Regions from separate parts of the Streptomyces sp. NPDC048639 genome, predicted to be linked through region 1. Evidence: riboswitches for the same ligand, from Rfam matches in the RefSeq annotation. Region 1 holds a riboswitch; each other region holds the start of a gene.
What was found. A riboswitch is a leader RNA that binds a small molecule or an ion and turns the genes downstream of it on or off. The one in region 1 is predicted to bind thiamine pyrophosphate.

Region 2: another riboswitch for thiamine pyrophosphate. It lies ahead of ACGFNH_RS08800 (thiamine ABC transporter substrate binding subunit); the one in region 1 lies ahead of thiC (phosphomethylpyrimidine synthase ThiC).
Region 3: another riboswitch for thiamine pyrophosphate. It lies ahead of thiO (glycine oxidase ThiO); the one in region 1 lies ahead of thiC (phosphomethylpyrimidine synthase ThiC).

Annotation. Positions count from the first base shown of each region.
Region 1 covers NZ_JBICVP010000009.1:68,169-71,434, forward strand. The annotation lists gene ACGFNH_RS24275 (DUF5326 family protein) at 1-119, shown strand, start outside; gene ACGFNH_RS24280 (YibE/F family protein) at 91-1,470, opposite strand; TPP riboswitch at 1,614-1,770, shown strand; gene thiC (phosphomethylpyrimidine synthase ThiC) at 1,763-3,266, shown strand, end outside.
Region 2 covers NZ_JBICVP010000003.1:111,488-114,753, reverse strand. The annotation lists gene ACGFNH_RS08810 (hypothetical protein) at 1-31, shown strand, start outside; gene rlmN (23S rRNA (adenine(2503)-C(2))-methyltransferase RlmN) at 364-1,470, shown strand; TPP riboswitch at 1,502-1,611, shown strand; gene ACGFNH_RS08800 (thiamine ABC transporter substrate binding subunit) at 1,607-2,683, shown strand; gene ACGFNH_RS08795 (ABC transporter permease) at 2,740-3,266, shown strand, end outside.
Region 3 covers NZ_JBICVP010000001.1:339,137-342,402, forward strand. The annotation lists gene ACGFNH_RS01455 (Rv2175c family DNA-binding protein) at 110-475, opposite strand; gene ACGFNH_RS01460 (NAD(P)/FAD-dependent oxidoreductase) at 565-1,737, opposite strand; TPP riboswitch at 1,961-2,052, shown strand; gene thiO (glycine oxidase ThiO) at 2,064-3,266, shown strand, end outside.

The DNA.
Region 1 (3,266 bases):
TCAAGGTGGTCGGCGTCGTCATCGCGCTGCTCTTCAAGGCGCTGGTGCTCGTCGCTCTCGTCGCCGGACTCATCTACGTGGTGCGGAAGTTCACTTCTTCCTCCTCCGGCGACCGCTAGCGGCCCGGGGGCGGCTCTCCGCCCCCGGCGCCGGCCGGTCCGCGGAGACGACCAGCGCGGCCAGGCCCGTGGTCACCGGCACCGACGCCACCAGCCCGATGCTGCCGACCAGGGTCCGTACGATCTCCTCCGCGACGAGCTCGCTGTTCGCCACGGTCCCCACATCGCTCTGCGCGACCGAGAACAGAAGCAGCAGCGGCAGGGCAGCGCCCGCGTACGCCAGGACGAGCGTGTTCACCACCGAGGCGATGTGGTCCCGGCCGATGCGCAGGCCCGCACGGTAGAGCTGACGCGCCGTCATCGCCTCGTCGGCCTGCTTCAGCTCCCACACCACCGACGTCTGCGTGACCGTCACGTCGTCCAGGACGCCCAGCGAGCCGATGACGACACCGGCCAGCAGCAGACCACTGAGGTCGATGCCGGGATAGAGGCCGTGGATCAGCCCGGTCTCGTCCGAGGTGTTCCCGGTGAGCTGAGCCCAGCCGATGAACACCGAACCCAGCAGCCCGATCAGCAGCAGGGAGACCAGCGTGCCGAGGGCCGCCACGGACGTCCGTGCGTTGAGGCCGTGGCAGGTGTAGAGGGCGATCAGCATGATCGCGCTGCTGCCGACCATGGCCACGATCAGCGGGTTCGAACCGTGCAGGATCGCCGGAAGGATGAAGAACGACAGGACGGCGAAACTGACGGCCAGGGCGATCAGCGCCATCAGCCCCCGCATCCGGCCCACCAGCACGACGGCGAGCGCGAAGATCCCCGCGAGCAGCGCCATGGGGAATCCGCGGTCCACGTCGGTGACGGAGTACTGCAGTTCGCGGGGGGCGCCGGGCGCGTACGCCACCACGACGCCCTGCCCGGTGGTCAGTTGACGCGGCGCGTCGGGCTGCACGATCTCCTCGAACCTCCGGCCCGAGTCCTTGCCCGAGGTCACCTCGACCGTCGCCCGCTTGCAGGTGCCGGGAGACTTCTCCGCGCCGCCCGGGGGCTGCGTCCGCGAACCGTCGGCGGACGGGGGCTGCTGCGGCTGGACGTTGACGTCCTTGCAGTCGACCTCCTCGACCTTCACGACCCGGCCGGACTCCGTCTGCCGGTCGAAGCCGACCCCGGACCGTTCGTGATCGGGCACCCCGCCCGGCCAGAGCACGATCAGGCCGGCGACCACGGCCACGGCGAACGGGATCAGCACCGCGGCGATGATCTTGCGCAGATGCTGGGAGACGGGCGCGGCAGGGCCGTGACTGTGGGAGTGGCTGTGCGAGTGGGGCTCGGGCGTTGGCGTCACCGCCCGATCATCGCAAGGACGGTGTGCGGCGTGATGCCCGCCGTCCGGTCCGCGGTCGGACGGCAACATGACCGCATCCGCATCCGCATCCGCACGCGCCTGCGCACCGGCGTCGGTCCCGACGACGGGACCGGTCCGGGGCCCGGCGCGACGTCCGCTCCGGGAGACCCCCTTTTCCCGTACCGGAACGACCCGTTACCGTGGTGGCGCCTTTCTGCACACGCGGGAGCTCGGAGCACCGGGCTGAGAGGGCGCTGACCTCCGTAGGGGGTGTCCGGCCGATGCCGGGGACCGTCACGGAAGCCGCTGCGTCGACCGCCGAACCTGTTACCGGGTAATGCCGGCGTAGGGAGTAGGTCTCATGACCATTCAGGACGCACGCACGCCTGCCAGCGGCGACTCGACCGAGATCGGCTGGCACAAGGACCACGTGACCGGTTCGCGCCCGGACTTGAGGGTCCCGGTGCGGCGAGTGCACCTCACCAACGGGCAGGACGTCACGCTCTACGACACCTCCGGCCCGTACACCGACCCCAATGTCGAAACCGATGTCCGCCGCGGCCTCGCGCCGCTGCGGGAGAACTGGATCATCACCCGCGGCGACACGGAGGAGTACGCCGGCCGTCCGGTGCGCCCCGAGGACGACGGCATCAAGCACACCTCGCCGCGCGGCGGCCTGCGCAACCTGGACGCGGTCTTCCCCGGCCGCCCGCGCCTGCCCCGGCGCGGGCGCGACGGGCGGGCCGTGACCCAGCTCGCGTACGCCCGCCGGGGCGAGATCACGGCGGAGATGGAGTACGTGGCGCTCCGCGAGAACGTCGCGCCCGAGGTCGTCCGCGAGGAGATCGCGGCGGGCCGCGCCGTACTCCCGGCGAACGTCAACCACCCGGAGATCGAGCCGATGATCATCGGCAAGCGGTTCCTGGTGAAGGTCAACGCCAACATCGGCAATTCCGCGGTCACTTCCTCCATCGAGGAGGAGGTGGACAAGATGACCTGGGCCACCCAATGGGGCGCCGACACGGTCATGGACCTCTCCACCGGCCGCAACATCCACACCACCCGCGAGTGGGTACTGCGCAACTCCCCCGTCCCCATCGGCACCGTCCCCCTCTACCAGGCGCTGGAGAAGGTCGACGGCAAGGCCGAGGAACTGACCTGGGAGATCTACAAGGACACCGTCATCGAGCAGGCCGAGCAGGGCGTCGACTACATGACGGTCCACGCCGGCGTCCGCCTCCCGTACGTCCCGCTGACCGCCCGCCGCAAGACCGGCATCGTCTCCCGCGGCGGCTCGATCATGGCGGCGTGGTGCCTGGCCCACCACAAGGAGTCGTTCCTCTACGAGCACTTCGAGGAGCTCTGCGACATCCTCGCCGCCTACGACGTCACGTACTCGCTCGGCGACGGCCTGCGGCCAGGCTCGATCGCGGATGCCAACGACGAGGCGCAGTTCGCGGAGCTGGAGACGCTGGGCGAGCTGAACCGCATCGCCAAGTCCCGTGGTGTGCAGACGATGATCGAGGGCCCGGGCCACGTCCCGATGCACAAGATCAAGGAGAACATCGACCTCCAGCAGGACATCTGCGAGGAGGCGCCCTTCTACACACTCGGCCCGCTGACGACCGACGTCGCCCCCGCCTACGACCACATCACCTCGGGCATCGGCGCCGCGATGATCGCCTGGTGGGGCACGGCGATGCTCTGCTACGTCACGCCCAAGGAGCACCTGGGGCTGCCGGACCGGGACGACGTGAAGACGGGCGTCATCACGTACAAGATCGCCGCCCACGCGGCCGACCTGGCGAAGGGACACCCGGGCGCGCAGGAGTGGGACGACGCGCTGTCGGACGCGCGGTTCGAGT
Region 2 (3,266 bases), on a different contig from region 1:
CCGGGGCACGGGGGACGACGGCCCGGCGTGAACGGATGCCAGGCGTGGTGATGCAAGGGGGACCGCACAGGATCGGAGGGCGAACGGTTACGGAAGGCCGCCCTGCGGGAACGTTCTGCTACCACTCCGGCGTGCCCTGCTCGCTGCCTTCCGTCCGATGTCCTGGCGCGGTGGGCGCGGGGCCGTTGTCGTAGCCGCTGGACGTGACCTTGTGCCGCCGATGAGTTCGTCCGGCCCCCGAGGTCTCATACGGCAGAGAGGCCATCGACCGCCTTCGGCCATAGGAGACGGGGCCCGGGGGTGACCGGTCTCCCACCGCTCCGGCCTGGGGCGCCGTAGTTGATCTGCCACACTGGTGCAGTTATGCCTGCACCCGGAGAACTCACCTTTGTCGCGCCGCGCGGTGCCAAGAAGCCGCCGCGGCACCTTGCCGATCTCACGCCCGCCGAGCGCCGTGACGCCGTGGCCGCGCTCGGTGAGAAGCCGTTCCGCGCCGGTCAGGTGTCGCGTCACTACTTCGCCCGGTACGCCGACGACCCCGCGGCCTGGACCGACATCCCCGCAGCCTCGCGCGAGAAGCTGGCCGCCGGGCTGCTGCCCGAGCTGATGTCCGTGGTGCGGCACATCTCCTGCGACGACGACACGACCCGTAAGACGCTGTGGCGGCTCTTCGACGGCACGCTCGTCGAGTCCGTGCTGATGCGCTATCCCGATCGGGTCACCATGTGCATCTCCTCGCAGGCGGGCTGTGGCATGAACTGCCCGTTCTGCGCGACCGGCCAGGCCGGGCTCGACCGCAACCTCTCCACCGCCGAGATCGTGCACCAGATCGTCGACGGCATGCGGGCGCTGCGCGACGGCGAGATCCCGGGTGGCCCGGCGCGGCTGTCCAACATCGTCTTCATGGGCATGGGTGAGCCGCTCGCCAACTACAACCGGGTCGTCGGCGCCATCCGCCGCCTCACCGACCCGGAGCCGGACGGCCTCGGCCTGTCGCAGCGCGGCATCACCGTCTCCACCGTCGGTCTCGTGCCCGCGATGCTCCGCTTCGCCGACGAGGGCTTCAAGTGCCGTCTCGCGGTGTCCCTGCACGCCCCCGACGACGAGCTGCGCGACACCCTCGTGCCGGTCAACACCCGCTGGAAGGTGCGCGAAGTCCTCGACGCCGCCTGGGAGTACGCGGAGAAGTCCGGCCGCCGGATCTCCATCGAGTACGCCCTGATCAGGGACATCAACGACCAGGCGTGGCGGGCCGATCTCCTCGGCCGGCTCCTGAAGAACCGCCGGGTGCACGTCAACCTCATCCCGCTGAACCCGACCCCCGGGTCGAAGTGGACCGCCTCCCGCCCCGAGGACGAGCGGGCGTTCGTCGCCGCACTCGAGGCGCACGGTGTGCCCGTGACCGTACGGGACACCCGGGGGCAGGAGATCGACGGTGCCTGCGGGCAGCTGGCCGCGACCGAGCGTTGACGGCGCTGATAGCGTGCATTCGTACAAATGAACACTCCGACAGGGGAGCGCACCGAGCGCTGAGAGTGCGGCCGTGCGACGCCGCAGACCCTCGGACCTGATCCGGGTAATACCGGCGTAGGGAGTCTGCTCAACGATGAACACCAACCTTCGGCGTGCCATGGGCGCGGCGCTGCTCGGCGCCCTCGGTGTCTCGGCACTCGCCGCGTGCGGCGGCTCGGACGACACCGGAGACAAGGCCGCGGACCGCAGGACCGTCACCCTTGTCACCCACGACTCCTTCCAGGCCTCGGCCAAGGTCCTCAAGCAGTTCACGAAGGAGACCGGCTACAAGGTCGAGGTGCTGCGCGGCGGTGACGCCGGTTCGGCGGTGAACCAGGCCGTCCTGTCCAAGGACAATCCGCAGGGCGACGTCTTCTTCGGCGTCGACAACACCCTGCTCTCCCGGGCCCTCGACGCCGGCCTGTTCACCCCGTACGAGGCCAAGGACCTGGACAAGGTCCCGGCCGCGCTCCGGCTCGACGGGGACCGGCACCGCGTCACACCCGTCGACTCCGGCGACATCTGCGTCAACTACGACCGGAAGTACTTCGCCGGCAAGAAGCTCGCGCCGCCGCGCACCTTCGACGACCTGCTCAAGCCCGCGTACAAGAACCTCCTGGTCACGGAGAACGCCGCCACGTCCTCCCCGGGCCTCGGCTTCCTCCTCGGCACGGCCGCGTCCCGTGGCGAGGACACGTGGCAGGACTACTGGAAGAAGCTGAAGGCCAACGGCGTCGAGGTCGTCGACGGCTGGGAGCAGGCCTACTTCGACCGCTTCTCGGGCGCGGGCAAGGGCGACAAGCCGCTCGTGGTGTCGTACGCCTCCAGCCCGCCCGCCGGGGTCCTGGAGATGAAGCCGCAGCCGAAGGAGGCGCCGACGGGGGTCGCGACCGGCACCTGCTTCCGGCAGATCGAGTTCGCGGGGCTGCTGAACGGCGCGAAGAACGAGAAGGGCGGCAAGGCGCTGCTGGACTTCCTGCTGAGCAAGACCTTCCAGGAGGACGTCCCGTTGAAGATGTTCGTCAACCCGGCGCGCCAGGACGCCCGGCTGCCCGAGCTGTTCAGCAAGTACGGCGAGAGCATCGACAAGCCCGCGACGATGGCGCCCGGGAAGATCGCCGAGAACCGTGAGCAGTGGGTCGAACAGTGGTCCTCGCTGGTCCTGAAGTAACCACCGCCGAGGCGGAACCCGTCCGGTCCCGGCCCCGTGGCCGCCGGGAGACGGCGCTGCGGCTCGCGCTCATGGCCGTGCCCGCCGCCTTCTTCGGTGTCTTCTTCGGATACCCGGTCGCCGCAATCGTCGGCCGGGGCCTCAAGGAGGGCGGACACTGGCGGTTGGGGCGGGCCGCCCAGGCGCTGACCGATCCGGGCGTCCTGGACGTCCTGTGGTTCACGGCCTGGCAGGCCGCCGCCTCCACCGCGCTGACCCTCGCGATCGCGCTGCCCGGCGCCTATGTCTTCGCCCGGTTCGCCTTCCCCGGCAAGGAAGTTCTGCGGGCGGTCGTGGTGGTGCCGTTCGTGCTGCCGACGGTCGTCGTCGGCTCCGCCTTCCTCGCGCTGCTCGGCCGGGGCGGGATGCTCGACGACCTGTGGGGCTTCCGCCTGGACACCACGGTCTGGGCGATCCTTCTCGCCCATGTCTTCTTCAACTACGCGGTCGTGATCCGCACCGTCGGCGGGCTCTGGGCCCAGCTCGACCCGCGTCAGGAGGAGGCGGCGCGCGTCCTGGGCGCGAGCCGCTTCGCGGCCTGGCG
Region 3 (3,266 bases), on a different contig from region 1:
CGGGCGGCAAGGCCCGGACGCTCGCGCCCGGACGCCGTGCGGCCGGGCGTACGGACACCGGTGCGGTGAAGGACCCGCTGCGGGCGCGGTGCCCTGCGGTGCGATGCGGTCAGACGGCGAGCGCCTGGGCGCGGCGCTTCACCTCCGTGCCGCGGTTCTCACGCAGCGCCTGGGCCGGCGTGCCTGGCAGGGTCGGGTCCGGCGTGAAGAGCCACTCCAGCATCTCCTCGTCGGTGAAGCCGTCGTCCCTGAGGAGCGTCAGCGTCCCGGCGAGGCCCTTGACGACCTTGCCGTCACCGACGAATTCGGCCGGCACCTGCAGAACCCGGTTCTCTCCGCGGCGGACCGCGATGAGCTGGCCCTCCTTGACGAGCTGCCTGACACGGGTCACCTCGACGCCCAGCCGTTCGGCGACGTCGGGGAGGGTGAGCCAGGCGGGAACAAGCGCATCGGTCTTGGTGTCAATCTCGGTCACGGACACCAGCCTGCCATCCCGGACTGACAGCCGGTAGCAGAGCGCGGCCGGGCGGGGCTGATCGTCGGCCCTCCGCCGGTGGCTCCGCCTCAGCCCAGGACGGCCGTCTTGAGCGGTACGGACTGGTCCGCGGCCCGTTCCGGGTCGAGCCGCGCGCCCTGTTCGATCAACCGTCGCCCCTGCGCCAGATCCCGCGGCCGGCCCACGGCCAGCAGCGCCACCAGGACCCCGTCGCGCAGCCAGCAGACCGACCACGAGGCGCTGGTCGGGTCGCCCCGCCAGACCGTGGTGTCGGCGCCGGAGTGATGCCCCGCGTACTGCACGAACCGGCCGAACTGCTCGGACCAGAAGTAGGGCACCGGGTCGTAGACGGATCCCGCGGTCTCCTCGCCGACGATGTTCGCGGCGACCGTGCGCGGCCCCTGCAGCGCGTTGTCCCAGTGGTGCACGAGAAGGCGCACCCCGTAGCGGCCGGACGGGAAGGACGCGCAGTCGCCGACCGCGTAGACGTCGGGCTGCGAGGTGCGCAGACGCTCGTCGGCACGGACGGAGCCGTCCGGGCACAGCTCCACATCGGAGTTGGTCAGCCAGGCCGTGGTGGGGCGGGCCCCGATGCCGACGAGCACGGCGTCCGCGCGCAGCCGCTGTCCGTCCTCCAGCACCACCGCGCCCGCCTCGACCGCCGCCACCCGGGCGCCGGTGATCAGCCGGGCGCCGTTGTCCGTGTACCAGGCGGCCATGTGCTCGGCGACCTCCGCCGGGAGGGCCCCGGCGAGCGGCCGGTCCGCGGCCTCGACGACGGTCACCGGGCAGCCGGCCTCCAGCGCGGCGGTCGCGAACTCCGCTCCGATCCAGCCCGCGCCGACCACCACGACCTCCTGCCGGCCCTCGAGCACGGGGCGCAGCCGCTCCGCGTCGTCGAGGGTGCGCAGCACGTATACGCCGGGTTCGGCCTCGGTGCCGGGGAGGGTGACCGGTTCGGCGCCGGTGGCGATGACCAGCGTGTCGTACGGGACGGGCCCGTCGGCGGTCTCCAGGACGTGCCGGTCGGGGCGGAGTCTGGTGACGTGTCGGCTCAGCAGCAGGTCGATGCCCAGGGCCGGGAAGTCGATCTCGAGGGCGGATCCGTCGGCCTTGCCGAGGAGCACGGCCTTGGAGAGCGGCGGCCGGTCGTACGGCTCGTGCGACTCGGCCCCCAGCAGTGTGATCGAGCCCCTCCAGCCCCGCTCGCGCAGGGCGACCGCCGTCTGCACCCCGGCCATTCCGGCGCCGACGATCACGACCCGCTGCTCTGGCTGCTTGTCATCGCTCACACGATCACTCTAGGACGGCTTCGGGGGCGGGCCGCAGACGCGCGCGTCGAGATCTCTGACACAGCATCACGTACGCCGGAGTGTGCCGCGGGCCGGGCGCCCCCCGCGCACACCCGGTGCCGCTCCCTTACTCCCCGTCGGAGCCAGGGACTATGGTGGCGGATCGAGAGCACTCGCGGGAGCCCGGACGCACCGGGCTGAGAGGGAGGCTGGACGGCCTCCGACCGTACGAACCTGATCCGGGTCATGCCGGCGAAGGGAGGGGCCGGGCGCCCATGCACGCATCCGACACCAGCAGTTCACACGGTCCTGGCGGGCGGGACGGACCCGCGCCCGCGGGCTACGACGTCCTCGTCGTCGGGGGCGGGATCATCGGCCTCGTCACGGCCTGGCGCGCGGCCCAGCGGGGCCTGCGCACGGCGGTCGCCGATCCGTCGCCGGGCGGCGGCGCCGCGCAGGTCGCCGCCGGCATGCTGGCGGCCGTCACCGAGCTCCACTACGGCGAGGAGACCCTCCTCGGGCTCAATCTCGCCTCCGCCGAGCGCTATCCGGACTTCGCGGCCGAGCTGCGGGAGGCGAGCGGGCTGGACATCGGCTACCGCGCCTGCGGCACCCTCGCCGTCGCGCTGGACGCCGACGACCGCGCCCATATGCGCGAGCTGCACGCACTCCAGCTCCGGTACGGGCTCGACTCGCAGTGGCTGACCGGGCGCGAATGCCGCCGCCTGGAGCCCATGCTCGCGCCCGGCGTACGCGGCGGCCTCCGCGTGGACGGCGACCACCAGACCGACCCGCGCCGCCTCGCCGCCGCCCTCCTGCGGGCCTGCGAGCGCGCCGGTGTGGAGCTGCACCGCTCCTGGACCCGGCGGCTCACGGTCGTACGGGACCGGGCCGTGGGCGCGGTGCTCGACGACGGCAGCGAACTCTCCGCGGAGCAGACCGTCCTCGCGGCGGGGAGCCGGAGCGGGAAGCTCGACGGAGTGCCGGAGGACGTGGTGCCGCCGGTCCGGCCGGTCAAGGGGCAGGTGCTGCGGCTGCGCGTTCCCGAGGCGTACCGGCCGTTCCTGTCGCGGACCGTACGGGCCGTGGTGCGCGGCGGGCAGGTCTACCTCGTACCGCGGGAGAGCGGTGAGCTGGTGATCGGCGCCACGAGCGAGGAGCTCGGGTGGGACACCACGGTCACCGCGGGAGGGGTCTACGAACTGCTGCGTGACGCCCACGAGTTGGTGCCCGGCCTCACCGAACTCCCGCTCGTCGAGACCCGCGCGGGGCTGCGTCCCGGTTCCCCGGACAACGCGCCCCTGCTGGGGCCGACCGAGCTGCCGGGCCTGCATCTGGCGACCGGTCACTACCGCAACGGCGTGCTGCTCACGCCGGTCACGGGCGATGCGATGGCCGAGGTGCTGGCCACCGGCGAACTCCCCCAGGAGGCCCGCCCGTTCACCCCACAGCGTTTTCTGTCCGCACCCCGCCGACTC